Regions from separate parts of the Actinoplanes sp. NPDC051861 genome, predicted to be linked through region 2. Evidence: riboswitches for the same ligand, from Rfam matches in the RefSeq annotation. Region 2 holds a riboswitch; each other region holds the start of a gene.
The links. Region 2 has a riboswitch for cyclic di-AMP ahead of AB0M02_RS35785 (NlpC/P60 family protein). Riboswitches for the same ligand answer to the same signal wherever they lie in the genome.
Positions count from the first base shown of each region.

Region 1: linked by a shared signal. The riboswitch ahead of AB0M02_RS42615 (hypothetical protein) and the one ahead of AB0M02_RS35785 (NlpC/P60 family protein) in region 2 are both predicted to bind cyclic di-AMP.
Region 3: linked by a shared signal. The riboswitch ahead of AB0M02_RS16255 (NlpC/P60 family protein) and the one ahead of AB0M02_RS35785 (NlpC/P60 family protein) in region 2 are both predicted to bind cyclic di-AMP.
Region 4: linked by a shared signal. The riboswitch ahead of AB0M02_RS25605 (transglycosylase family protein) and the one ahead of AB0M02_RS35785 (NlpC/P60 family protein) in region 2 are both predicted to bind cyclic di-AMP.

Region 1 covers NZ_JBFAYE010000029.1:57,967-64,909, forward strand. Annotated here, with positions in the region: gene AB0M02_RS42605 (glycoside hydrolase family 65 protein) at 1-312, shown strand, start outside; gene AB0M02_RS42610 (hypothetical protein) at 447-1,478, opposite strand; cyclic di-AMP (ydaO/yuaA leader) riboswitch at 1,483-1,616, opposite strand; cyclic di-AMP (ydaO/yuaA leader) riboswitch at 1,825-1,961, shown strand; gene AB0M02_RS42615 (hypothetical protein) at 1,960-2,997, shown strand; gene AB0M02_RS42620 (ABC transporter ATP-binding protein) at 3,017-3,790, opposite strand; gene AB0M02_RS42625 (ABC transporter permease) at 3,783-4,679, opposite strand; gene AB0M02_RS42630 (TetR/AcrR family transcriptional regulator) at 4,905-5,474, shown strand; gene AB0M02_RS42635 (Atu4866 domain-containing protein) at 5,556-5,927, shown strand; gene pnuC (nicotinamide riboside transporter PnuC) at 5,944-6,570, shown strand; gene AB0M02_RS42645 (AAA family ATPase) at 6,567-6,943, shown strand, end outside.
Region 2 covers NZ_JBFAYE010000019.1:188,005-194,947, reverse strand. Annotated here, with positions in the region: gene AB0M02_RS35800 (tetratricopeptide repeat protein) at 1-2,101, opposite strand, end outside; gene AB0M02_RS35795 (epoxide hydrolase family protein) at 2,195-3,271, opposite strand; gene AB0M02_RS35790 (MarR family transcriptional regulator) at 3,325-3,786, shown strand; gene AB0M02_RS35785 (NlpC/P60 family protein) at 3,867-4,835, opposite strand; cyclic di-AMP (ydaO/yuaA leader) riboswitch at 4,853-4,987, opposite strand; gene AB0M02_RS35780 (M56 family metallopeptidase) at 5,109-6,020, opposite strand; gene AB0M02_RS35775 (BlaI/MecI/CopY family transcriptional regulator) at 6,017-6,370, opposite strand; gene AB0M02_RS35770 (cytochrome ubiquinol oxidase subunit I) at 6,443-6,943, shown strand, end outside.
Region 3 covers NZ_JBFAYE010000004.1:446,148-453,090, forward strand. Annotated here, with positions in the region: gene AB0M02_RS16240 (hypothetical protein) at 1-265, opposite strand, end outside; gene rsmH (16S rRNA (cytosine(1402)-N(4))-methyltransferase RsmH) at 262-1,389, opposite strand; gene mraZ (division/cell wall cluster transcriptional repressor MraZ) at 1,618-2,049, opposite strand; gene AB0M02_RS16255 (NlpC/P60 family protein) at 2,914-3,702, opposite strand; cyclic di-AMP (ydaO/yuaA leader) riboswitch at 3,745-3,924, opposite strand; gene AB0M02_RS16260 (MurT ligase domain-containing protein) at 4,306-5,526, shown strand; gene AB0M02_RS16265 (glutamine amidotransferase) at 5,516-6,229, shown strand; gene AB0M02_RS16270 (VTT domain-containing protein) at 6,279-6,943, shown strand, end outside.
Region 4 covers NZ_JBFAYE010000010.1:132,520-139,462, reverse strand. Annotated here, with positions in the region: gene AB0M02_RS25615 (alpha/beta hydrolase) at 1-792, shown strand, start outside; gene AB0M02_RS25610 (aminoglycoside phosphotransferase family protein) at 785-1,747, shown strand; gene AB0M02_RS25605 (transglycosylase family protein) at 2,080-2,592, opposite strand; cyclic di-AMP (ydaO/yuaA leader) riboswitch at 2,638-2,822, opposite strand; gene menC (o-succinylbenzoate synthase) at 3,066-4,175, opposite strand; gene AB0M02_RS25595 (SIS domain-containing protein) at 4,172-4,795, opposite strand; gene AB0M02_RS25590 (GNAT family N-acetyltransferase) at 4,792-5,463, opposite strand; gene AB0M02_RS25585 (M20/M25/M40 family metallo-hydrolase) at 5,552-6,643, shown strand; gene AB0M02_RS25580 (DUF3040 domain-containing protein) at 6,736-6,943, shown strand, end outside.

The DNA of each region.
Region 1 (6,943 bases), on a different contig from region 2:
GGCCTCGGTGGCATGCGTGACTTCAACGGACAGCTCAGCTTCGCGCCGCGTCTGCCCAGCCGGATCAACAACCTGGACTTCTCGCTGCTCTGGCGTGGCCTGCGGCTGCGGGTCAACGTGACCTCCGAGGAGGTCACGTACTCGCTGCGCAACGGCGGCGGGTCGGCCCGGCTGACCCTGCTGCACCACGGCAAGGAGATCGAGGTGACCCAGGTCCGCCCGGTGACGATGGCGATCCCGCCGGGGATGCCGGTCGGTCCCGCGCCGTCGCAGCCGGCCGGCCGTGCGCCGGTGCGCCGCGCGGTGCACTGACAGACGCCCAAAGCAACTGCTCGTTGTGTGGAGTTCGGGTGCGGAGCGGGGCCGAACTCCACACGGAAGGTTGCAGGGCCGCTAACGCAAAACGCTCGGCCGGGAATCCCGGCCGAGCGTTTTGCTGAGGTCCGCTAGAGCATCGAGACGTGCACGTGGTCGGTGTGGTCGCTGGCACCCGAGTACGAGTGCCACTCGCCGGTGGCGGGGAACCAGATCTGCTTGTACCAGATGACGTAGTAGATGCCGAGGCGGTCGGCGTTACGCACCAGGAACGCGGTCAGGTCGTTGCCGTACCGCATCATGTCGTCGTTGTGCGCCGACGAGAACCCGCTCTTCTGCAGGGACCAGTCACAGGCCCGGCCCTTGGGGTGCTCGAAGGGACCGCCGTTGCGGTGGCACCCGACGAAGCGCTTGAAGCCGGCTTTCCGGACTTCCTTGTACATGTGCAGCGTGCGCTTGGTCACACAGCCGCTGGTGGTCTCGTCCTTCTCCGTGCAGCCCTCGGACGAGAAGCCGCCGCTGGAGTTGCGCGGTGCCGGCGCCGCGGTCTTGGACGTGGCGTCGACGAGGCCCTTGGTGATGGTCTTGTTGATGCCGGTGCCGCCGCCGACCAGGTCGAGCTGGTTCTCAGCGGCCTTCTTCTGCTTCTGCAGGACGGTCAGCTGCTGCTGCTCGTTCTTGAGCTCGGCGTCGAGAGCGGCCTTCTTGTCGCTGATCTCCTTGATCGCCGTGTTCAGCTCGTGCAGCTTCTCGTCGTGGAGCTTGTTGATCTCCTCCAGGGAGATCGCCTTGCTCATGAAGTCGTTCGACGAGTCGGCGTTCAGCAGGAAGCCGATGGCACTCAGGTTGCCGGTCTGATACTGCTGGGCGGCGATCGAGTTCACCTCGGGGACCAGCGCGTCGCGCCGGATCTCCGCGGCCTTGATGTCGGCGGTGAACTTCTGCTGGTTCTTCCGTGATGTGGAGACGGCTGCCTTCGCGTTGACGAAGCGCCTGTTGGTCGCCTCCATCACGGTCGACAGATCGGCGTCGCCCTCCTCCTCGGCGGTCGGCGAATTACCACCCGGCGCCGCGGTGGCCGTTGTGGCCGGGGCCACAAAGAGCGCGGTGGCCACGAGCGGCGCCAGGGCAAGATTCAGCCACCGGCGGGGACTAGCGGTCATCAACAGTTCCTTCCTTGTCACCGCCGACCGAGTTAGCTGACGGGTTCGGGACGGAAGCAATCCCTACCGCAAACTGCGGATACACCCCAGTGACCTGGTTCCCCGGCTCGCCTTTCGACGATTGGGCGGCGGCCTGCCGGCAACTCGGGGGCGGTGCCGTCCTGGCAGGACCGGACTGGAGTTTACCCGAGATATCGCCGAGCATCAGGTCCCGCTGAGCTGCGAAAAGTGTTACGAGGCAACGACTTTCCGTAATCGCGTCACGTGCCGTATCTGGCCAATCGCGGTGCGTACGAGAACTGTCGATCTGTCGATGTAGTGGGTATGGTCGGAGCCGGTTCCCACCCGGGGACCGCCGCCTAATCGCCCTTGCGGCGAGCCGGGGAACCACCTTTTCCTCCGGGGTGAATCCGCGTTTGCGGTAGGGATTTCCTTCGTCCCGAACCCGTCAGCTAACTCGGTCGGCGGCCGACGGAAGGAAATGCCTGTGCAGGATCAGACTGCGCGGCGATTAGCAGCGGTGATGGCGCTGCTCGTCGCCGTGTGCGGGCTGGCCGTCACCACGTCGCCGGCCACCGCGGCCCCCCGTCTCCTCGCCGCGCCGGGCGACTCCGGCGACGACGGCGAGGGTGGTTCCAAGTCCCTCATCGAACAACTCGAGGACGCCTCCAGCGGTTTCATCAAGGCCAAGGCGGCTCTCAAGAAGTCCAAGGAGCAGCAGGCGGCGCTGACCGCCGAGCTCAAGCGTCTCGACTCGCAGATCGGTCCGCAGCAGGACGTCCTGGACGAGATCGCTCAGCAGGCCTACACCTCGGGCCGGCTCGGCGCGATGTCCGCACTCGTCACCGCCAGCTCGGCCGACAGCTTCATGGACCGCGCCGAGACGCTGGCAACCGTGGCGGCGCAGCAGAACGCGGCGATCGCCGATCTGAAGACCACCCGCGAGAAGCAGCAGCGCGCCAAGCTCGCGATCGAGGCCACCATCCGCGACCAGCAGAAGCAGGTCAACGTGATGGCCAAGCGCAAGGCGCAGGCCGAGACCGCGCTGAAGAAGGCGAACCAGGGCCAGGACGCCAGCTCGTCGAGCGACGGCGGCGGCAGCGCCTCGGCCGACCCGGCGCCCAGCGGCTCCGGCAACGGGTGCACCGAGTCGGACCCGACCACGAGTGGCTGCCTCACGCCGCGCACCCTGCACGCGCTGAAGCAGGCGCAGTCGGACGGGTTCACCCGCTTCACGCGTTGCTTCCGCGAGCAGAACAGCGGTGAGCATCCGAAGGGCCGCGCCTGTGACTTCTCGGCCGAGAAGGGCACGTTCGGCGGTGACGCCACCGGCGCGGACAAGACGTACGGCAACAACCTGGCGAACTACTTCATCAACAACGCCGACGAGCTGAGCGTGCTCTACGTCATCTGGTATCGGCGGATCTGGCTGCCGAGCAGTGGCTGGAAGTCGTACAGCGGGGCGGGTGGCGATCCGTCCAGCGACCACACCAACCACGTGCATCTCTCGGTCGACTGACGCGGCGGGGGTGCGGGGCCTACTTACGCATGTAGGCCTCGTACTCCCGCATCACCTCGTCGGTGGGCCCGTCCGCCCGGATCAGCCCGGACTCCAGCCAGATGGCCCGGTCGCAGGTGTCGCGGATCGACTGCTCGCTGTGGCTGACCAGGAACACCGTGCCCGCCTCGGCGCGCAGCTCGCGCACCCGCGCCTCGCTGCGGCGGCGGAACTTGGCGTCTCCGGTGGCCAGGGCCTCGTCGATGAGCAGGACGTCGTGCTGCTTGGCGGCGGCGATGGAGAAGCGGAGCCGGGCGGCCATGCCGGACGAGTACGTCCGCATCGGCAGCGAGGAGAAGTCGCCCCGCTCGTTGATGCCGGAGAAGTCGATGATCCCGTCCTTCTTCTCCTTGACCTCCTGCGGCGACATGCCCATCGCCAGGCAGCCCAGCTCGACGTTGCGCTCGCCGGGCAGCTCGTTCATCAGGGCGGCGTTCACGCCGAGCAGGGACGGCTGGCCGGAGGCGTAGATCTTGCCCTTGGCCACCGGCAGCAGGCCGGCGACGGCGCGCAGCAGCGTCGACTTCCCGGAGCCGTTGCTGCCGATCAGGCCGATCGCCTCACCCCGGTACGCCACGAAGCTCACGCCCTTGACCGCGTGCACCTCACGGACGTTGGCCGCCTTGGTGCCGGTCACCATCCGCTTCAAGCTCGCCAGCGGGCTGCCGCTGCCCGGCGAGGCCGAGCTGTGCACCTTGTAGATGATGTGGGCGTTGTCCGCGATGACGGTCGGGATCCGCTCGTTGTCAGCCACGGCCGTAGCCCTTCTCTCCGCGCCAGAAGTACACGTACCCACCGATGCCGACCACGACCGTCCAGATCACGGCCTGGGTCCAGAGCAGCGCCGGCGGGCCGGCCAGCTCCACGTCCTCCATCAGCGAGTGGCGCATCAGCTCGATGAAGATGAGCAGCGGGTTCGCCTCGATGACGGCGAGCACCCAGCCGGAGGCGTGCTCGGCGAACAGCTGCACCGGGTAGAGCACGGCCGAGCCGTACATCCAGAACCGCATGATGAACGGGATCAGCTGCTTGACGTCGCGGACCTTGGCGCCGAACTTGGCGGCGGCCAGCGCGAGGCCGGTGTTGAAGATCGAGTGCAGGAGCAGCACCGGAAGGACGAGCAGCCACTCCAGGGTGATCGGCTCGCCGGTGATCAGCACGATGCCCATCAGGACGAACAGCGCCACCACGAAGTTGCGGATCTCCACGAGGGCGACCGACAGCGGCAGGCTGGCCCGCGGGAAGTGCAGGGCGCGGATCAGCCCGAGGTTGCCGGTGATCGCGTTGATGCCGTTCTGCACGATCGACTGGGTGAACTGGAAGACGAACACACCGGCACAGAGGTACGCGATGAAGTTCGACACACCGTCCCGGCCGCCCAGGATCACGCCGAAGATCACGTAGTAGACGGCGGCGTTGATGATCGGTGTCAGGACCTGCCAGAGCGTGCCGAGCTTCGTCGTGCCCAGGGCCGAGGACGTCTTCGCGCTCGCGTGTGCCTGGATGAAGTGCCGGTACGACCACAGCTGGCGTGAGTACTCGGCGAGGCTCGGCAGACGTCCTGAAGCGCTCAGGCCGTGCTTGCGGGCCAGCTCCTTGGGGGAGAGCCCGGTGCCGGCCTCGGCGACCGCCGTCTCTGGCATGGGGTGGTGCTCCGATCTAGTCGGCCCGAAGGAGGCGGCGGGCTCGGTCGGCTTGCGCGAGAACACAGCTAGCAGCATGACAGGCACCCGCCGACGCCGATGAAACGGGTTCGTATCGACGTGGCTGTTGACGGTACTTGACCAAACGGCGGAACGCAACCGTTACGTCGTAGCGCTATAGTGAACAGTGTGGCGACAGTAAAGCGCGCACCTGCCGGAGCGGCAGTGCTCCGAGGCGACATCACCGTGGCGATCCGCAACGCGGTCATGAACGAGTTGGCGGAGGTCGGCTACGGCCGATTGTCCATCGAGGCGGTGGCCCGCCGCGCGGGGGTCGGCAAGACCGCGATCTACCGCCGATGGAGCAACAAGCTGGAGATGGTCATGGAGATCATCTCCGACGTGGCGGAGCGGAAGGTACCGCTTCCCGACACCGGCAGCTTCGCCGGCGACCTCGCGCTGCTCATGATGATCGTGAGCAAGGCGCTCCAGCACCGGATCGCGTCCCAGATCATCCCCGATCTGATGGCCGAGGCGGCCCGTAACCCGCAGATCGCCGAGACCCTGCAGCGAGCGCTGCGGACTCACCAGCAGGCGGTCGGGGACAAGCTGGTCGGCCAGGCCGTGGCCCGGGGCGAGCTGCCCGAGGGCACCGACCCGGACCTCGCCGTCGACCTGATCCTCGGCCCGCTGTACTGGCGGTTGGCGGTGGCACGGCAGCCGCTCGGCGACGACGACCTGGTGCGGCTGACCGCGGCCGTCACGGCGGCGCTGAAGGCGGCCACCACCGAATAGCAACCGAGGATTCGCTCCGCCGCGCGACGCGGGGGCCGAAGGAGAGGGCTGACCCCGATCCCACCCCCGGAGCCGGCCACCATGATCCTCGGTGACACCCGTGTTGACGCCAACGTGCTGGACACGACCGTTCTCGACGCAGCCTCGCTGCTCGCCATCGCCATGGGCGGCGCGACGGACGTCGGCACCTGCCCGGTCACCGGCCGGCCCCGTGTGGTCACCGACGCCGCGGTGGTGGGCGCCTGGCGCAGCGCCGACGGAGTCGTCCGCCTGCAGCTGCGCCGCGACGGCACCTACGCCGGCGAGGTCGCGGGCCGCCGTCGCCAGGCCCGCGGCACGTACCGGGTCGACGGCGGGTCGGTGCTGCTGCACGACGACTCCGGGCTGAACACCCCCGTCACCGTCCACGACGGCGAACTGGAGATGGCGGGACACCGCCTACTGCCGATCTGACTGCCATGCTGTGGCCGTGATCGATTGGTTGAACAGCCCGGCGGTGGTCGCGTTCGGTGTACCGACCTCGTGGGCGGAGGTGCTCGGCTTCGCGACCGGCCTGGTCAACGTGTGGCTGCTGGTACGACAGCACATCCTCAACTGGCCCCTCGGCATCCTGAACGTCCTGCTCCTGATGGTCGTCTTCTGGAGCGCCGGCCTGTACGCGGACGCCGGCCTGCAGATCGTCTACGTGATCCTCGGCCTCTACGGCTGGTGGGCCTGGCTCTACGGCGGCCAGGACCGGACCCGTCTCGTGGTCCGCGACACCACCCGCGCCGAGTGGACCGGACTCGCCCTCGCCGGACTGATCGTCACCGGGGCGCTCTGGCTCTTCCTGGACCGGCTCACCAGCTCGACAGTGCCGCTGGCCGACGCGCTCACCACCGCGCTGTCGCTGCTCGCCACGTACGGCCAGACCCGCAAACTCGTGCAGAACTGGTGGATCTGGATCGCCGCCGACCTGATCTACATCCCGCTGTACGCGTACAAGGGCCTCTGGCTGACCGCGATCCTCTATGTGGCGTTCCTCACTCTCTGCGTGCTCGGCCTCCGAGCGTGGCGGGCCGCTCTGCGGGCGCAGCGGGCGGAGGTGACCGCGTGAGGTACGCCCACGGCCTGATCGTCGGCAAGTTCTACCCACCGCACGCCGGTCACCACGCGCTGATCGAGGCCGCGGCCAGTGTGTGTGAACGGGTCACCGTCGTGGTGGCACCGTCCTCGGCCGAGACCGTCCCGCTGGAACTGCGGCTGCGATGGCTGCGGGAGGCGCACGGGCCGAACGTGCGGTTCGCCGGTGTGCACGACGACCATCCGATCGACTACGACGACCCGGCTGTCTGGGAACTGCACATGGCCGTCTTCCGCGAGGCCGCGGGCACGGACCGGGTGGATGCGGTCTTCTCCTCCGAGGCGTACGGGCCGGAGCTCGCCCGCCGCTTCCACGCCGAGCCGGTCCTGGTCGACCCGGCACGCCT
Region 2 (6,943 bases):
AGAGCTGCAGCGCCGAGTGGACCACACGTGTCTCGAAGTGGTCCTCGCCGTAGATGCGGGCGTGGTCCATCAGCAACTCCCAGGTGAGTTCGGCGGCGGCATGGTGGTCGCCGGCGTCGCTGTACGCGGCTGCCAGGTTCATCCGTGTGGTGAGGCTGCGAGGGTGGTCGGGCCCGAGGACGCGGGCGCAGACCTCGACGAGGTCCCGATAACCGGCGACGCTGTCGTCGCGCAGGCACAGCAGGTTGTTGCGGGTCGCGATGGCCCGCGGATCGTCCGCGCCGAACAGCCGGGTCTCGTCGGCGAGGACGGCCTCGTGAAGGCTCGCGTTCGCGACCTCGCCGGCCTCGCCGAGCCGATGGGCCAGCGAGGACCGGACGCCGAACGTGACCTCGTGTTCCGGGCCCAGGACGCGGCGGCAGTCGGCCAGCAGCTCGCGGAGCGCGGTCACCGCGGCCGCCGGATCGTCCTGCAGCGCCGCGACCTGGCAGCGCGCCACCAGGGTGTAGTGGTGGTCGGGGCCGAGCGTCCGCTCACAGTCGGCCAGCAGCTCGTGGTACGCGCGGGCGGACCAGGCCGGGTTGGTTTCGGCAAGCACGTCGGCGAGGTGCTTGCGGGTGGTCAGGATGTTCGGGTGACACTCGTCGAGAAGGCGGGTCTGCTCGTCCAGGAGCCGCCTCAGCACGGCGGCGGCACCCTCCTCGTTGCCCGCCTCGGCCAGGCTCCGGACGAGGCGGAAGTGAAGAACGTGGGTGGCCGGCGCGATCAGGGTGGTTCCGGCATGATCGCGTACGGCGAGCGCGTTCGACCGCAGCATCTGCTCGCGGAGGCGGCTCGGCTCCACGTCCGGCCAGATGTCGATCAGAGCGTCGGCGGCGATCATCGCCATCGTCTCGACTTCCTCGTCCGAGAGGTTCCCCCGGACCGCCCGCTGCACGAGGCTGTGCGTCTCGACCACGCCGATCCGCGGGTTGAGGGTGATCAGATGCAGTCGGTGCAGGTTGTGCAGGGCCTCGAAGACGTCGCCGGCGTCGTGACCCGTCTCGCCGTCGAGCGTCACGTACCCCACCGCCGACTCGCAGCTGAAGAACTCCAGGGGCACCGCCTCGGGCGCCAGCACCGAGAGCAGGTCGAGGACCGGCCGGGCGAGACCGCGCGGAGCCGACTCGTCCGCCGCCGCGATGGAGACGGCCCAGGTGGCGGCCGGAGCGCCGGAACGCTGTCTCTCGTCGCGCAGGCGGCGCAGATAGGCCGGCGGGTCGAGTTGGCGTTCCCGGAGGAAGGCCGCTGCCTGCGCAAGGGCGAGCGGGAGGTGGCCGAGCGCCTCGGCGAGAGCGCTCGCGTCGCGGCGGGTGACCGGGCAGCCGAGCGCTTGCTTGAGAAAGGCGACCGACTCGTCGGGAGTGAACGTGCCGACCGCCAGACCGCCCTCCCACCGTTGCCGGGTGGTGACCACGGTACGGCCGTGGCCCCCGGCGGGTGGCCACCAGCCTTCGGCGCACTCCGGTGCGTCCAGGTTGTCCAGCACGACGAGCCAGTCCTCGGCGTGCCGCGCCCAGTCGAGGAACCGGCCCGCCGCGGTTTCCGGGGCGGTGTGATCATCCGCGAGCCGGAGAGCGTGCGCCGCCTCGGCGTAGGCGGTGACTATGGCGTCCCGGCTGGTGGCGGTCACCCAGACGACCAGGCCGGACGCGTTGCGGGCCAGGTCGGCGGCGGCCTGGGTCTTGCCGGCGCCGCCGAGGCCGGACAGCACGCGGACGCTGCCTGGCCGGGCGGTGTCCGCCAGGTCGTCGTGCAGACGCCGGTGCTGGAACCGAGTCGGCGTCTGCGGGATCCGGCCGACGACGACCGGTCCCTGCGAACGCCCGCCGGCGGCGGCGTGCGCACTCCCACCGGCGATGGCCCGCACACGCCCGCCGGCGATGGCCCGCACACACCCGCCGTCGGTGGCCTGGGCCCGCCTGTCGGCGGTGGCCTTCGCCCGCCGTTTCCGGAGACGGCTGAGAAGCGGCCGGAGCCGCACGGTGGAGACGAGCATGACGGCCAGGGCGGCCACCGATGCGATCCACGATGCCCGTTCGATGCCGTCCCAGTGCGTCACGGGTCGATCTTCGGGCGCGAGCGCTCGCACATCAGCGGTCATCAGCGGACCAATCGGGGCGAATCCCCGAGGATTTCCCTCGAAGGGTGACGCTCAGCGGTTCGTGAGTGTGCGGAAGAACGTTGTCACGTCCGTGGCGAAGGCGTCCGGGACCTCCAGGGCCGCGAAGTGGCCGCCCCGCTCGAACTCGGTCCAGTGGTGGATGTCGTAGCGCTGCTCGGCCAGCGGGCGGATCGACTGGGTGATGTCGCACGGTAGGACGGCCACTCCCAGTGGCGCTGTCATGGGTGGGCGGGAGGTGGGCAGGCCGGACTCCTTGACGAGGCGGGCGGCAGAGCCGGCGGTGCCGAGGAACCAGTGGTGGGCGATGTTGGCGATGACGCGGTCGTCGGGGACCGGGGTGGACGGGTCGGACCAGGTGTGGAACTTCTCGCCGAGGAAGGCCAGGAGGCCGGCGGGTGAGTCGTTGAGGGCGTACGCCGGGGTCTGCGGGGTGGCGGCGAAGAGGATCTGGTGCGGGTGGCGGTTGGCGGCCAGTCGCATGGTCTTCTCGAGGCGGGCCCGGTCGGCGTCGCCGAGGCCGTCGGCGGGGCCGGCCATGGGCAGGTAGTTCACGTGGACGCCGACGACGTGTTCGGGCGCGATCGCGGCGAGCGCCTGGGAGATGCCGGAGCCCCAGTCGCCGCCCTGCGCGCCGTAGCGGCGGTAGCCCAGACGGTCCATCAGCTCGGCCCAGGCCCGCGCGACCCGGCCCATGCCCCAGCCGGGGCGGGTGGTGGGCCCGGACAGGCCGAAGCCGGGGATGGCGGGGATCACCAGGTGGAAGTGCGGTGCGAGTTTGCCGATCACGTCGAGGAACTCGACGGTGGAGCCGGGCCAGCCGTGGGTGAGGACGAGCGGCAGGGCATGCGGGTCGGCGTTGCGGACGTGGACGAAATACACCCGGTCGCCGCCGATCTCGGTGACGTACTGCGGGAGGGCGTTGAGCTCGGCCTCGTGGGCGCGCCAGTCGAACGCGGCCCAGCGGGTGGCGAGGGCGCGGACGCGGTCCTGCGGGATGCCGTGGTCCCAGCCGGTGCCGGGGATCTCGCCGGGCCAGCGGGTGCGCGCCAGGCGGGTGGTGAGGTCGTCGAGATCGGCCTGCGGGATGCGGAGCGTGGATTCGTTCATGCGCCTAACGTTAGTGTGCCTAACGTTAGGAAGTCCAATGTTATCCTCGCCACGTGGATCATCTGCACAGCTGGTTGCTCACCCAGGTCGCGGCGCACGCGCATCGGCTGGTCGCGGAGGGGATGGGGGCGGTCGGGGCGAGGGGGTATCACTACCGGCTGCTCAGCTCGCTGATCGAGGAGGGGCCGGCGAGTCAGGCGGCGCTCGGGAGGCGGACCAACATTCACCTCAGTGATCTGGTGGGGGCCCTGAACGAGCTGGAGGATGGAGGCTTTATCACGAGAAATACAGACATATCTGACCGGCGGCGCAACGTGATCACGGTGACGCCGAAAGGACGCGACCGCGCCGACGAGCTCGCTGAGCGGGCAAAAACGGTCCAGGACGACCTGCTGGGACCGTTGAGCCAGGAGGAGCGGGACATCCTGGCGGGACTGCTGCGACGCCTTTTGGACCACCATGCCCCGGCGGCCGCGCATCGGCCTGGACGGCGCGGTGACGCCGCGGGTTCATAGGATCGAGAGCGCGGGGACGCGTACCCCCAAAAACGAAACGGCCGCCACCAAAAACTGGCGGCGACCGTTTTCGCTCAGCTCTAGCCCGGTCGGCGATAGCCGGCGATCGGACCCCGGTCGATCGTCGCCATCCGCACATGGTCTCCCGTGTGCGGAGCGTGCACCACCTTGCCGCCGCCGATGTAGATGGCGACGTGATGCACGTCGGAGTAGTAGAAGACCAGGTCGCCCGGCTTCAACTCGCTCCGGCTGACCGTTTTGGTCGAGCCCCACTGGTCCTTCGTGTAGTGCTCCAGGTGCACGCCGACCGCCGCCCACGCCGCCTGCGTCAGGCCCGAGCAGTCGTAGCTGCCGGGACCGTCGGAGCCGAAGACGTAGGGCAGGCCGATCAGGTCGCACGCCTTCTGGGCCGCGCGACCACCCTTGTCGTTGGTGTACGTAACCGGACAGGGACCGGTACGCAGCGGGCCGTCGTCGACGTTGGACGTGCCGTACGCCTCGATCCGCAGCTTCTGGAGGTCCTTGATCTCGCCCTCGATCGCCTTCTTCTTCGACGCCAGGTCGGTGTCGCGGGTGGCGATCTCGGTCTCGAGCTGGTCCACCTTGGCCTTGTCGGTGGCGTACTTGTCGCGCAGCTTCGCCACCTCGGCGATCGACTGCTCCTGGTTGTAGGCCAGCTGGTCGAGAAGGGTGAGCTTCTCGGTCAGACCGGTCGGGGAACCACTGATCAGCATGGCGTTGAGCACGCTCGGGGGGCCCTGCATGTAGGCGTCGACCGCGAGGCCGCGCACCTCCTTCATGGCCACGTCCACCTGCGCCTGCAGCGGCGCGAGGGTGTTCGCCAGCTGCTTCTGCTGCTTGCGCAGCTTGGTCAGCTTCCCGTGCACGTCGTTGTACTGCTCGATGACGGGTTCGAGCGTGTTCCACTGCTCATCGATCTGCTTCTCGATGGCGGAGGGGGTCGGCTCGGCGTGGGCAACAGCCGGCCCGGTGAGAACGAGCCCGGCAGTGGCCACAAGGCAGGCCAGCCCGCGCAGGAAGCGTTTCACGTTGTTGCGTTGTCCTTTCTTCCTGGTCAGGCCGCCGACCGGGTTAGCTGACGGGTTCGGGTGGGAAGCACACCCGGCCGCTTTCGCACGACTTCACCCCGGAACTACCTGGGTCCCCGGTTCGTCTGTCGACGATTAGGCGGTGGTCCGTCAGATCGGCCGGGATGGACGATGGGGGGCTGCCGGACCGGGGACCACCGTACTCGGATCATGCCGGTGACTGGAAGCGCGGCTTCCATTTCCTACTGCGTGCAGGTTTATGGATACGCCCCGTCACTGAATGGGCCAGGCGTCCAGCGCTTTTCCCAGCCAGGGCACCACGAGGATCACGGTAGGTAGCACGAGCAGCCCGGTTGCGGCGGCGGCCGCGGCGAGGGTCACGGCGGTCGAGTTGCGGTCCGGGCCGGACAGCCGCGCCAGCCTGCGGCGGCGAGATTCACCCTCCGGGTCGGCCGCGACCTCCTCCGCCAGCGGGACAGCGTCGGCAAGCCGGGCCAACGCGGCCCGCAGCGGTGCCGGGCCCGTGCGGCGACGTGCGGCATCGTCCGCCACCATCTCCAGAAGCAGATGTACGGCGTCAAGCGGCTGCCTGCTGCGGAGCGGCCGTGGCACCGCGCGGTAGAAGGCGGTGAACGACTCCATCACCAGCTCGTGCCGGTGGCGCAGGTGGGCGCGCTCGTGCGCGAGGACGGCGTCGACCTGCTCGCGGTCGAGGACGCGAAGGACACCGTCGCTGAGCACGACCCGCGGGGACCGGCCCGGTACGCAGTAGGCCAGGGGCAGCGGGCCGTCGAGGACGCGCACCTCTCCCCCGCCGAGGTCCTCGTGGCGCTCGACCCGGTCGAGCAGGTCCACGAGCATGCGGTGCCGGGCCCGCCGCGCCCGCGCCCGGTAGCTGACCCGGCCGAGCGAGATGAGCAGCCGCGCGACGATCGTGCCGGCGACGGCCAGGGAGAAGCCGAGCGCGGCGGCCGCCTCGGGGTGGCGGGCGCCGGCGGCGCGGGTCAGTTCCTCGGGGGCGGCCAGGACGACGCCCAGGGCACAGAGCACCGCGGTGAGCGTGAGCGCCTGCCAGAGGATCACGGCGGCGACCGGTGCGCGGTCCGGCCAGCGGGCGTTGGCCAGGGCGCCGGGCACGACCAGGGAGAGGGTGAGCCCGAGCGCGCCGAGCAGGAGGGCGGTCACCGCTCGGCGTTGGTCGCCGCTTCTATCGCGGCTCGCAGGGCCTCGGGGGGTAGCTGGCCGACGAAGTAGGCGAGGGCGGCGTCCCGGTCCGGGGTGGCGGTCAGCGCGTCCATCATCAGCCCCGCGGTCATCTCCTCGCGGGACCGGGCCGGGGCGTACTTGTACGCCTTGTCGGCCTTCTGCTGGACCACGACGCCCTTCTTGGCGAGGCGGTCCAGGACGGTCATCACCGTCGTGTACGCCAAGTCGCGGTCGCGGCTGAGCAGGTCGTGGACCTGCCGGACGGTGAGCGGCTCACCCGCGTCCCAGAGTTTCGTCAGGACCTCGCGTTCGAGGTCGCCCTTCGCCATGTCTCCCATCCTACTTCAAGTTGTCGTACTACACGTCGTAGTATCTACTACGAAGCGTCGTAGGGGGCTGTCATGGATGTGCTTGATTTGACGCGGCTGCAGTTCGCGGTCGTGACGATCTACCACTATCTGTTCGTGCCGGTGTCGATCTCGCTGGCATGCACGGCTGCGGGACTGCACCTGGCCTGGATGCGAACTGGGCGTGCCGCCTTTCTGGACCTGACGCGATTTGTCGGGAAACTGCTGATCGTGACGTTCGCCGTGGGGGTGGTCACCGGGCTGGTGCAGGAGTTCCAGTTCGGGCTCGGGTGGAGCGCTTTTGCCCGATTTTATGGGGATGTATTCGGACCTACGCTGGCCATCGAGGGGATGCTGGCGTTCTTCCTCGAGGCGACGTTCCTGGCGCTCTGGTATTTCGGGTGGGACCGGCTGCCACGGCGTCTGCACGCGGCGACGATCGTCGTGGTGGCGGTGGGGACGTTGCTTTCGGCGTACATCATCCTGGCGGCCAACTCGTTCATGCAGAACCCGGTCGCCTATGCCCTGGACCCGTCCACCGGGCGGGCTCACCTC
Region 3 (6,943 bases), on a different contig from region 2:
GCCGGTCGCCCCGCGTCGCCGCCGCGTCCAGCCGGTCGCCCCGCGTGGCCGCCCGGTCGGCGCGGTCGCCCCGCGTGGCCGCTTCGGTGGCCGGGCGGTCGGCCCGGTCGCTCCGGATCCCGGAACGGCGCGTGTCGGTGCCGGGCGACTGGCGCGCCCCCCGGGCGCCAGTTCCCCGGTCTCGCGCATCGCGGCTGTCGTCGTGCACCCGACGCGACTGCGCCGCACGGCCCCCCGACCGCGGCGCGTCGTAACGCTCGCTCATGCTCGTCCCTCCCCCTCCTCTTTCGCCCCCGGGCGTAACCGCCCTCGTCCCCCGCGCGTTGTCTCCCCGGGCTGCCCCGGTTTCCCACCGCGGGTGGCTCCGGCCATCCGGGGCCGCTCGCGGCCGGTCCCGGGTGCCCGGTTGTACTGCCGTCCCTGCTCTTCGTCGATCCGCTCCACGGCGCGGAGCTTCACCGAGGCCGCCCTCGGGTTCTCCGCCACCTCCGCCTCGCTGGGTGGCTCGGACCCCCTGGTCAGCAACCGCAGCGTCGGACCGGTACCGGGAAGCTCGACCGGCAGGTCGATCGGCCCGGTGCTGCGCGACCTCGCGGCGAGCTCGCGCTTGACGATCCTGTCCTCCAGTGATTGATAACTCATCACCACAAGACGCCCCTTGGGCGCCAACGCGTCCAAAGCATGCGGAACCGCTTGCTCGAGGACCTCGAGCTCGCCGTTCACCTCAATGCGTAGTGCCTGAAAGGTTCTTTTTGCGGGATTTCCACCCGTTCGGCGCGCGGCGGCTGGTATGGCGTCCTTCACCAGTTCGGCGAGACGGGCCGTCGACGTGATCCGGCCCTTGGCCCGCTCCCGCACGATCGACGACACGATCCGGGGCGCGAACTTCTCCTCGCCGTACTGCCGGAGGATCCGCACCAGCTCCCCCGGCTCGTACGTGTTGACGATCTCCTCGGCGGTCACACCGCGGGACTGGTCCATCCGCATGTCCAGTGGTGCGTCCTGCGCGTACGCGAACCCACGATCCGCCTCGTCCAACTGCAACGACGAGACCCCGAGGTCGAACAGTCCGCTGTGGATCACCGGGATGCCGAGTTCGCCGAGCACCCGCGGCAGTTCGTGGTAGACCGCGTGCACCAGATGCGTCCGGCCCTCGAACCGGGCCAGCCGGCGCGAAGCGTGCTCCAGAGCCTCGGTGTCGCGGTCGAGTCCGATCAGGATCACGTCAGGGTGCCGCTCGAGCACCGCCTCGGCGTGCCCGCCCAGTCCCAGCGTGAAGTCGACGTGAACGGCGCCCGGCAGGTCGAGGGCGGGACCGAGCAGCTCGAGGCAACGCTCGAGCAGCACCGGAACGTGTACGCCCCGCGGCTCCCCCATGTCGACCCCCATAGCACTACCCGCTCGCGTATCACCCGGTTGTTCACTTGCCGTTCCGGCCCGGCCGCCCATCCGTACCGCCAGATCCCCATCCGCTCATGTCCCGCGCCGGGCTGAACCGGCCCCGGACACGCGCCTGGCGCCGGGGAAGAGGCGCCAGGAGCGGGAGCGGCTGGAGATCTCGCAGTACGGCGGCAGTGGCGTCCGGGCCGCTGCGGCGGCCCACCGAGGTGCCACGCCCTACAGTCCGCCGGGCAGCACCCCCTCCTCGATGTCGGCGAAGTCTTCCTCGCTCGCCGAGAGGTAGTCGTCCCAGGATTGCTTGTCCCAGATCTCGACCCGGGTGCTCGCTCCGATCACGACCAGGTCGCGGCCGAGGCTCGCATAGTCTCTGAGGTGCGCCGGGATGGTCACGCGTCCCTGCTTGTCGGGCACCTCGTCGTGCGCGCTGGCGAAGAACACCCGGCTGTAAGCCCGAGCGGCCTTGTTGGTCACCGGCGCCTCACGCAACTGACCGGCGATGCGCTGGAACTCCGGCATCGGGAACACGTAGAGACAGCGCTCCTGCCCTTTGGTGATCACGACACCTCCCGCCAGCTCATCACGGAACTTCGCCGGAAGGATCAGCCGGCCCTTTTCGTCCAGGCGCGGGGTGTGTGTGCCGAGGAACATCGGCCCAACCCCCCTTGCCGCGGCACCGGCTCCTTCGCGGGGAAGTCGGTCCGCCTGTCAACTCGGGCCGGCAGGCTTCGGTTGAGTTCCTCGGTCCTGCCACTGCGCACCACTTTACTCCACTTCCCTCCACCTGCAACCCGAAAGCGTCGGCTCGCGAGCCGTTTTCGCGGACGAAACCCCAGTTCACAGGCGGTGGAGCGGAATGGAGCCGCAGACCATGATCGACCTGGTCCGGTTTCCGACATCGGGCACACCAGGTGGGAAAACTCCCCCATTTCCGACCCTCCCACGCCCCCGACCCCCCTCCGACCCCCCGCCGTGGAGGAAAGTGGAGCACCCCGGTGGAGGAAAGTGGTGCCCTCCGGTGGACGAAAGCGGCTGCCCGCCGGGGAGGAAATCAGGGGTCCGGGAGAGAAATCAGGGTCCGGGAGAGAAGGCGGCCGGCCAAAGTGGCACACGCCACCCGCGGCAGTAGACAGTCCAACCAGGATCGCGTGTGGAGTTCGGGTGCGGAGCGGGGAGGAAGTTCACACGCAAGGAACGCGTGTGGAGTTCGGGTGCGGAGCGGGGGCGAAGTCCACACATCGCGGGGTGAGGGTGAGCCGGCGGGTCTGCCCGGCGGGCGCGGCAGGGGGCGGGACCGGTGATGGGCTCGCGGTGTGGGGGCGGTACGCGTAGTCGCTTCTGCCGGCCGTCGTGCACGTAGCGTAGAAAGAATTAGAGGGTGACCCACCGCGTGCCGGACGTGAAAAACGCCTGTGGGGCGTGACCCGAACCGGAATCACACCCCACAGGCGTATGCCTTACTTATTAAGGCTGTTGCGATGCCACCACACCGCGCACCTTACTTACTGCGGTCCACTACGCGACGAGGCGGCGGACCACGTAGTTCTTGCTCCAGATCTTGTGCTTGCCGACCCGGGCACCGCTGTGCGGCGAGTCGTAGATGTAGCCGTTGCCCGCGTAGATGCCGGCGTGGTAGCCGTAGGACCCGTTGCGGAAGACGATCAGGTCGCCGACCTTCTTGTTGCTCTTGGCGACCGCCTTGCCCTTGCTCTGCTGCGAGTTCGCCTTGTGCGGCAGGGACTTGCCCGCCGCCTTCTTGTAGACGTACTTGGTGAAGCCGGAGCAGTCGAAGCGCTTGGGGCCCGCCGCACCGTACTTGTACAGCGCGCCCTTGTGCTTCTTGGCCTCGGCGAGGATCTTCGCGCCGCTGGCCTTGACGTTCACCTTGGTCTTGCTGGTGATCACCTGGTTGAAGCCGGAGCCGGTGAAGACGGTCCGGGTCCACGTGTTGACCAGCGGCTTGGCGGTCAGGGTGACCGTACCGTTCGCGTTCCGGACGGTGTCGGTGTCCCAGGTCCGCCAGGCGCCGTTGCTCCAGCCCTGGAGGCGGACCGTGCCCTTGGCGATCTGGCCGGTCCGCGGGTCGATGACCTTCGCGGTGACCTTGAGGGTGGAGCCCCACTTCAGGCTCCGGGTGCTGACCGTATTGGACAGCTTGGGCGTGACCTTCACGGCAGCGGCTTCAGTGGTGACAGCGGCGACCGGGGTGGTGCCGGCGGCTGCGGCGGCCGTGGCCGTCATCAGCTGTCCGGCGCAGAGGCAGAGGCCCAGGGAGAGTGCGACAGTGCCGGTGCCGACAGACATGCTGCGGCGGCCCCGGCGCGAACTGTGTTCGCCCACGGTAGAGAGATCCCTCCGGCACGCCTGCGAGGTTAGCTGTCGGGTTCGGGCGGGAAGGTTGCCCGGCCGCCGGAGCGGCTTCACCCCAAGGTCACCCCTGGTGCGCCACGCGAGATGCCGTGGCGCGGGACGGACCGCGAATGGGTCCCCCGTCCCCGCCCCCGAATGCCTTGTCTTTCTTGCGAAACACTGTGTGGTCGCACCGTCCGGAACGGGGCAGGGCTCGGCGTGAACCGGTCCGGTGCGACCGGCGAGCGGATTGCCGCCGGCTCAACCTTGGTACCTGAACGCGGCCTAGATCGTCAGCGTGCTCGGGATCACGCTAAGTAGTTGGCACGCTGGGCGCTGTCCAGTTTGTTACCTCCACGAGACAAATGCCGTGACCAGGCGCTACCGAGCAACTACGCAACGTCCAAGGTTACGGGTGAACCAGAACACATAAATAACTCGCCGTCGCGTCCGAAGTGGCCGGAGCGGGGAAAACACGCTACGCACGTGATCTTGATGGTCTGGCAACGCGACGTAACCTTTGCGTCCGGTACCCTCGCTGGCGTGACGGACGGGAAGATGCCACTCATCGCCAAGGTCGCGACCTCGGTGTCCAAGACCGCGGCAGCGCTCTCCAGGGCCGCCGGGCGCGGCGACGGCTCGGTGATCGGCGGCTGGATCGGCCTCAAGATCGACCCTGACCTGCTGGCGCACCTCTCGTCCGGCCGGGCCGTGGCGCTGGTCTCCGGCACCAACGGCAAGACCACCACCACCCGGCTCACCGCGGCCGCGGTCGGCTACCTCGGACGGGTCGCGACCAACTCCTTCGGTGCGAACATGCCGACCGGGCACACCTCGGCCCTGGCGAAAGAGGGTCACACCCCGTTCGCGGTCCTGGAGGTGGACGAGCACTACCTGGCCCAGGTGATCGACTCCACCAACCCGCGCGTGGTGGCGCTGCTCAACCTCTCCCGCGACCAGCTCGACCGGGCGAAGGAGGTGGCGATGATGGCGCAGCTGTGGAAGGTCGCGCTCGCCGGCCACCCCGACATCCGGGTGGTCGCCAACGCCGACGACCCGATGGTGGTCTGGGCCGCGAGCGCCGCTCAGCAGGTCACCTGGTTCAGCGCCGGCCAGCGCTGGCTGGACGACTCGTTCGTCTGCCCGGAGAGCGGGCACGCGATCGAGCGGGCCAACGGCGACTGGTGGTGCACCGGCTGCCCGCTGCGCCGCCCCCGGCCGCACTGGACGGTCGAGGACGAGGGCGTGATCGATCCGCGCGGCGACTGGCACCTGGTGAAGCTCCAGCTGCCCGGCCGGGTCAACATCGGCAACGCGGCGACCGCGCTCGCCGTCGCCGCCGAGTTCGGGGTTCGCCCGATCGAGGCACTTCCGCGCCTCTCCCAGGTGACATCCATCGCAGGGCGTTACGCCCAGGTGGACCGCGACGGCCGCAACATCCGGCTGCTTCTCGCCAAGAACCCGGCCAGTTGGCTGGAGGCGTTCGACATGGCCGATCAGGCCCCTACGCTGCTGTCCATCAACGCGCGGGACCCTGACGGACTGGACACCTCGTGGCTCTGGGACGTCGATTTCGCGCCGCTGCGCACCCGTCCCATCCTCATCACCGGTGACCGTGCGTATGACTTGGCCGTACGCCTCGAGGTGAACCGGGTGCCGTTCCGGCACGTACTCAGTTTCGACGAGGCGCTGCGCGCCGTGCCGCCCGGCCGCCTCGAAGTGATCGCCAACTACACGGCGTTCCAGGACATCCGAGCGGAGTTGGACCGTGTCAACTGAGGCCCTGCGGATCGTGTGGATCTACCCCGATCTGCTGTCCACCTACGGTGACCGTGGCAACCTGCTCATCCTGGCGCACCGGGCGGCCGCCCGCGGCATCCCGGTGGAGACGTACGAGGTCCGCTCCGACCAGCAGATGCCGACCACAGCGGACATCTACCTGATCGGCGGCGGCGAGGACGGCCCGCAGTCCCTCGCGTCGCAGCGGCTGCTCACCGACGGCGGCCTGCACCGCGCCGTCAACCAGGGCGCGGCGGTGCTGGCGATCTGCGCGGGTTACCAGTTGTTCGGTCACTCGTTCTTCGCCAAGGGAGCGAAAGTCGCCGGGTTGGGCCTGCTCGACATCACCTCGGACCGGGGCGAGACCCGGGCGGTGGGTGAACTGCGCGGCGACATCGACCCCCGGCTCGGCCTGCCGCCGCTCACCGGATTCGAGAACCACGGTGGGCGGACGCATCTCGGCGCGCACGCGGCACCGCTCGCCAGGGTCACGGCCGGCATCGGCAACGACGGCCAGACCGAGGGCGCGTGGGCCGGCAAGATCCTCGGCACCTACTCGCACGGCCCGGCGCTCGCTCGCAACCCAGCGATAGCCGATCTGCTACTGAGATGGTCCACCGGCGCGGATAGGCTTGCGCCCCTGGATGACAGCTGGCCCGACCGGCTGCGAAGCGAGCGACTGGCCGCCGCCGGCGCTGTGTGACCGGCACGACCTGGACCTGAACCGACGACAGTTGGGGCGGTATGCCTGCATGACCGACATCCTGATCGCCCCGCGGGGCGCAACCCCCTCCGCGGACCCTCAGGCCGTTACGCAGACCGCACCGATCGCCTGGAAGCGCCGTCTCGCCCGGTTCGGCACGCTGGCCGCCGTGGTCGGCGTCCTCGCCGTCGCCGCCACCATGCTTCCGCTGCGGGAGATCGGCGACAGCGTCGACAACCTCGGCCCGGGCGCTCCGGCGGCCGTCGCGGTGGTCGGCGGGCTGCTGCTGTCGGTGCTCGTCCCCCGCACCGCGATCACCCTGCTCTGCGGCGTGCTCCTGGGCGCCGCCACCGGCGCGATCGCGGCGCTCGCCGCGGCCATCATCGCCGCCACGGCGACCTACTACGCGGGTCGCTGGGCCGGCCGCGGCGCGCTCAAGGCGCGGGCCGGCAGCCGCCTGGACCGTCTCGACGGCTGGCTGAACCGGCGGGGTCTCTCGGCCGTCCTGCTGGTCCGATTCCTGCCACTGGCACCGTTCGGCCTTGTCGGGTACGCGTACGGAACCACCAGCGTCTGCCGCAAGCGCTACCTGCTCGGCACGACGATCGCCGCCATCCCGTCTACGGTCACCTACGCCGTGATCGGTGCCGCGGTGGCCGCCCCCGGCGAGATGAACGCGATCACCCTCGCACCGGCCGCCATCGGCTTCGCCCT
Region 4 (6,943 bases), on a different contig from region 2:
GCGGCCCGCCTCGGCATCCGCTTCGTGTCCTACGACCGCCCCGGTTACGGCGGCTCGTCACCGCTGCCCGGCCGCGACATGGCGTCCGCCGCCGCGCTCGCCACGGCCGTCGCCGATGCCCTGGGCGTGAAGCGGTTCGCGGTGCTCGGCCACTCCAGCGGCGGGCCGCACTCCCTGGCCTGCGCCGCGCTGCTCCCGGACCGGGTCACCGCGGCCGTCAGCATCTCCGGCCTGGCCCCGCTCACCGCGACGAGCCTCGACTGGTTCGCCGGGATGGGCCCCGCCAGCCGTGCCTCCCTGGGTGCGGCCGCCGCCGGCCGCGAGGCCAAAGAGGCCCACGCCGGCGTGGGCCGGGCATCCAACGCCGCCGGGCCGGAGGCTACCGCCGCCGGGCCGAAGGCACCCACCGCCGGGCCGGAGACACCCGCTGACGAGCCGGAGGCACCCGGCGACAGCGGGCCGGATTTCACACCCGCCGACTGGGCCGCCCTCGACGGCGAGTGGGGCTGGTTCGGCAGCGTCGTCGAACCCGCGATGGCGAACGGTCCCGCGCCGCTGATCGACGACGACCTGGCCAACGCCGGCCCGTGGGGTTTCGACCCGGCGACGATCGCCGCGCCGGTCCTGCTGGTGCACGGTGCCGACGACCTGGTGGTGCCGAGTTCGCACAGCATCTGGCTGGCCGGTCAGATCCGCGACGCCGAGCTGCGGATCATCCCGGGCGAGGGCCACGTCTCGGTGCTGGCGGGCCAGGCCGTACCGGCACTCGACTGGCTTCACGAGCATGCGTGAACCGCCTCCCGACCTGACCGAATCCGATCTGATCGCGACGCTGCGCGCCGGCTGGGACATCGAGGCCACGAGCGTCGACTTCCTGCCGGTCGGCGCGGGCAGTCACTGCTGGTCGGTGCGCGACAGCGGCGGTGCGAGGTGGTTCGTCAAGGCGGACAGTCCCGGTTCCCTCGACGATCTGCGCCGCTCCCTGCTGACGGCGGTCACGCTGCGCGAATCCGGGCTCGACTTCGTCCTCGCCCCCGTGCGCGGGTCCGGCGGGGAGATTCTGCGGCGGCTCTTTCCAACGTACGCAATAAGCGTCTTTCCCTTCACCGAAGGCACCGCCGGCGATTTCGTCCCGCACGCGCCCGACGATCGGCACCGGACCATCGAGCTGCTCGCCGCCCTGCACGGCGTCACCACCGCACCGGCGCCGCACCTGGACCTGCGGCTCCCCGGGCGGGACCGCCTCAACGAAGTTCTGCGGGACACGGGTGAGGTGTGGAGCACCGGTCCCTACGCCGAGCCCGCGCGGCGTGTCCTGGCCGGCCACGCCGACCGGATCCACGGGTGGCTGGCCGAATTCGACACGCTCGCGGCGCACGTTCGCGACCGGGGCGACTGGGTCCTCACGCACGGCGAGCCCCACCCCGGGAACCTTCTGCGCACCGCCGGCGGCCCGCTGCTGATCGACTGGGACACCGCCCGGATCGCACCACCCGAACGCGACCTCTGGATGCTCACCGGCGGCTTCGCGTCGATGCTCGGCCTCCAGCCGGCCGGCGACGACGACGCCGTCCTCGGCCACTACACGTCACTTACCGGCCGCGAGATCTCCGGCGACGGTCTGGCCTTCTTCCGGCTGTGGTGGGTCCTGGCCGACATCGCCATCTACGCCGACGAGCTGCACCGCCCACACGGCGAGAGCGCCGATCTGGCTGCGTCACTCACCTACCTCACGGGATACCTGTAACCGAACCCCGCGCCGCCCGCCGCCCGCTGGGTGCCGCCCGCTGAGTGCCGCGCGCCGCCCGCTGCGTGTCGAATACCGCCCGCTGAGTGCCGCGCGCCGCCCGCTGCGTGTCGAATACCGCCCGCTGGGTGCCGGGCGGCGCGTGCCAGGGAGCGCTCTGCTGGTGACGCCATGCCCGGCGTCATCGGCGGGCATGGCGTCGTGACCCCGGCATCCATTCCGGAGGCCGGCGTCGTCGTGCGGTCGAACCGGCCGGCGCTCAGACCGGTGCCCAGCGCCGCGAACCGGCCTGAGTGCGGGCCGGTGGGAGCGCCGGCGATCGGGTGGTGCGGTCAGCGCAGGCGGATGCGCTGACCCGGGAAGATCAGGCTGGGGCTGTCGAGGGTGGACTTGTTCAGCCGGTAGAGGGTGCGCCAGCCGCCCGCGACCTTGAACTTCCGGGCGATCGAGGCGAGTGTGTCACCCGACCGGATCACGTAGGTCTTTCCGCCGACCGCTTTGACGGCGACCTTCTTCTTGGCCTTGGTGGCCTTCTTGTAGACCCCGGCCTTCCTGCCGCACACGGGCCATGGTTTGAGGCCGCGCTTCGCGTACAGTTTCTCGGCGATTTTGATCTGCTCGCCCTTGGTGGCCCGGTCGGCGGTCGGCGCGTATTTGCCGCCGCCGTTCGCCTTCCACGTGCCGCGGCTGAACTGCAGGCCGCCGTAGTACCCGTTTCCGGTGTTGATGTGCCATCTGCCGCCGGACTCGCACTTGGCGAGCACGTCCCAGTTGACCTGCCGGGCCGCTGACGCCGGGGTGGCGGGGCCGAGCAGGATGCCGGCTCCGGTCACACCCGCGGTCACCAGACCGAGGGCAAGGCGCGTTCGTCTACCGAATCGAGACATGGGAGATCCTCCACGCCTACGAGGTGAGCTGTCGGGTTCGGACAGAGTGGCCCGGCCGTCTTCAGGAGCTCCTCGACCGTGGCGAGGGCCAGGTCGAAAATGCTCTGCGGCTTCACCCCGAGGCGCGTTCGCGTGACGCGCCGGATTACCTGGGTCCCCCGCTCCTGCCTGAGATTCGAGTCTGTGGACGGCGGCAGGACTCGGCGGACCGTCCACAGTGCCCGCCAACGCGGGACCGGCCGACGGTAACCACGTCACGGCGCGGAAAGCCAAGTTTTACACCCGTGATAGTGACGTTCTTCACGGTATTTGCCCGATTTGATCTTGTTCGCGCCCTGGAATGGCGGGCATTCCGGAAAAGGGGTCAACCGGGTGTCGTCACGGAAGGCGTGACCTGGGAGGGGATGAACGGACGGCCGGAAAAAGGCGGATCAGGTGACGATGGATACCTGATCGGTGACGTGTTCGGACAGGAAGTCCACATCGGGCTCCCAGCCGAGGCCGGCAGTCGTCGGGACCGCGACGAAGCCGTCGGTGCAGACGATCGGACGGGTCGTGATGTCGCGGGCGTAGTACTTGTCAGAACCGGACACGTCGGAGGGCAGCGTGAAGCCGGGGAGGGAGCTCAGCGCGACGTTCGCCGCGCGGCCGACGCCGAACTCGTGCATGCCCCCGCACCAGACAGGCACACCCGCGTCGCGGGCGAGATCGTGGGCGCGGACCGCGTGGGTGAGGCCGCCCATCCGGGACACCTTGATGTTGATGACGCGGCCGGCCCCGAGGTGCAGCGCCGTCCGCAGATCGCCGATGTCCTCGATCGACTCGTCCAGGCAGAGCGGGGTTTCCAGGCGAGCCTGCAGGGTCGCGTGGGCCACCAGCTCTCGGGGAGCGAACGGCTGCTCGATCATCGTCAGCCCAAGCCGATCAAGCACCCCAAAGACCGATTTTTCCGAAATGTCGTAGATGCCGTTGGCGTCCACGTGCAGCGTCACGGCGGGGAAGGCGGCCCGAACGGCACGGACCGGCTCGACGTCCCAACCCGGGGCGATCTTGAGTTTGACCCGTTTGTACCCCTCGCTGACCCGAGCGTCCACCTGCTCCAGCAAATCGTCGATCGCCGGCTCGATCCCGAGCGAGACCCCCGCCGCCACGCGCGACCGGGTCCCGCCGAGCGCCGACGCGAGCGGCAAGCTGTTGTCCGAGGACCACATCGCCCAGGCAGCCATGTCGAACCCGGCCCGCGCGAAATGATTGCCCCGCACCCTCGCCATCGCCGAGGCCAGCTCCGACGGATGCTCCCACGACACTCCCAGCACGAGCGGCGCCAGGAACGACCGCGACACCGCCCAGCAACTCTCCACCGTCTCCGCCGAGTAGAACGGCCCCGACGGCGAAGCGATCTCCCCCCAGCCGACCGTCCCGTCCGAGGCGGTCAGCGTCACGAGAATGTGCTCCAGCTCCCGCTTGGCGTGCGAGCTGGTCCGGAACTGATGCACGAGCGGCAGCCGGACCCGGCGCAGCTCCACCGTTGAGATCCTCATTGTTCTTCCGTGTAGAGACCCAGTTCGCGAGCGAGGGCGTCCCGGTCGCGCAGCCGGCGGCCCGCCCCTTTCGAACTGGCGATGGTGAGCGTCGCGAGCAGGTGCAGTGCCAGCACCACCGAGGTGGGCGAGTTCGCATAGGAGGCCGTGTCGGACCCGATGACGATCCGGGTGGTCGCCACCGCCGACAACGGGGCGTCCTCCGCATCCGTGATCAGCACGAGTTCGCCGCCGTGCCGCGCGTAGGCCGACGCGATGTCGACGGTTTCCCGGCGGTAGCGCTCCAAGGAGACCGCCACGAGCAGATCGCCCTGCCGGATGTCGCTGAGCACGTCGAGCGCGCGCAGTGCGGAACCGTCCACGAGGTGCACCCCGGAAAGTCCGGCGCTCAGGTCGGATGCGAGCAGCGACGCGTAGCTGTGCGATTTCCCGTACCCCAGAAGGTAGCGGCGCCGAGCCGAAACGATCATGGCCGCCGCGCGCTCGATGGCGTCCTGCCCGGCGGCCCAGGAGATGGCTCTCTCGAATGCGGAACGCTGCTGGTCCAGGACGCGCTGTTTGAGCACCTGGGCCGAGCGGCGCTGGACGTTGCGGTCGAATCGCTCGGCAGGGGTCGTCATCGTGGGTCCCCGAAGACGTAGACGGCCTGGCTGCCGACTTTGGTCACCGCGGTCAGCCGGCCGCCGGCCAGGAAGTGGTCCATGAGCTGCTGACGCAGCCGGGCGCGGTCGGCGGGGCCGGGCGCGGCGATCCACTCACCCGCGGGGGTGGTCACTCTTCCCACCTCAGACGTACGGGAGAACGACGCGCTGTTCAGATCCCAGCTCACCAGCACGCGATCAGTCCCCGCCACACCGTAGAAGTCGGGCAGGAAACGGATGCCGACCGCTCCGAGCACGGCGAAGTTGAAGTGGGCGTTGCGAATCGCGTACGGATCGAAGGTCCACCTCATGGTCCCCGCCCCCGTGCGCCGCGCCGCCTCGGCCTGAGCCCGCTTGAGCAGGCGCCCGACGCCGCCGCCCTGCGCACCCGGCGCGACCACCGCGGCCTGGCTGTAGTGGTAGATCTCGCCGCCCTCGACCGCGCAGAAGCCGTAGCAGAAGCCGATCAGCTCGCTGTCCTGCCCGAACGCCCCGATCACGGTGCCGGAGTTCTCCCCGAGCGCGGCGAGCAGGCGCGGGCTGAGTCCCCACTCGGGAGCCGTGTAGCCGAACACCGACCGGTAGAGCGCGGACGCCGCGGTCCACTCCGCGAGGCCGTCCAGGTCGCGCACCACCACGCCAGCCATCGGAGCCCCTTTTACGAATCGTATAACCGCTCTCGCCACGGTATCACCGCTCGTTGACAACCTGAACGGCCCAACTTAGCGTTCGTATATGTCGAGTATCGAGGTGCTGCACCGGTACACCGCCGCGGAGTCCCCGACCGGCGATCCGCGAGCGCTCGCCGCCCTCGCCGAGATCCTCGAGGAGGACGCCGGGCGGGCCGGGTTCGGCACCGAGCGCGAGTCGCATCCCACCGGTGATCACCTGATCTGGACTCTGCCCGCCCGCGAGACGGCCGGGGCGCCGATTCTGCTGCTCACCCACTACGACACGGTGTGGCCGGTCGGGACGCTGGCCGGGATGCCCTGGTCGGTGGAGGGTGACGTGATCCGGGGGCCGGGGGTCTACGACACGAAGGCCGGGATTGTCGCGCTGCTGGCGGCGGCGGGGCGGATCGCGGGCGTGCCGCATCCTGAGGTACGCGTGATCGTGGTCGCCGACGAGGAGATCGGCTCGCCGACAGCGGGTTCGCTCGTGCGGGCGGAGGCGGGGCGGGCACGAGCGGTGCTCGGGCTGGAGCCACCGCACCCGGGCGGTGACCTGAAGACGGGGCGGCGAGGCAGCACGCGGGCGCGGATCGAGGTGGCCGGGATCGAGGCGCACGCGGCACTCGACCCGGACGCCGGCGTGAACGCGATCGACGAACTCATCGATCAGCTCGTCCGGTTCCGGAGTGCGGTCGCGGGCCGCCCGGTGCTGCTCAACACCGGGACCATCGCGGGCGGCGGGCGGACCAACGTCGTGGCGGGCGCGGCACACGCCGATCTGGGCCTGCGGTTCATCGATCCGGCGGACGAGCAGGCTGTGCTGGGGGCTTTGAAAGACCTTTCCACGGTACGGCCACGAGCACACGTCTCGACATCACTGCTCTCGCACCGGCCCACGTGGCGGCCGGACGCCGAGGGGGCGGAACTTCTGTCCCGCATCCGGACCATCGCCGCGGGCATCGGGCAGCAGATCGACGGCCGGCCGGCGGACGGCGCGGCGGACACGAACACGACGGGTGCGCTCGGGCGGCCCACCGTGGACGGGCTCGCTCCCGCTGGAGGCGGTGCTCACGCGCGTACGGAATGGGTTTCTTCGGAAGGCATCACCAAGCGCATCGCGCTGCTCGCGGCCTTGCTCACCGACTTGGCCGCGTGATGTTCAGATAGCGAATTCCGGCCGCTCAGGACGTTTGGCCCTCGCGGGAACCGGGTAATGCTCGGGGTCCGGAGACTCCGAGGAGTCCATCGATGCTTGACGATAAAGAGCGCCGCATACTGGCCGACCTCGAACGCCAACTCACCGCCGGCGACCCGGGCTTCGCCGCCCGCATGGGCGGCACCGAATCCCCACGGCCGTTCCCGACCATCACCGTGCTCCTCGTGCTGCTCTTCCTCGCCTTCCCGTTCGTGATGCTGCTGTCCGGCTGGTTCGGGATGGTGATCGCGCTGGACGTGT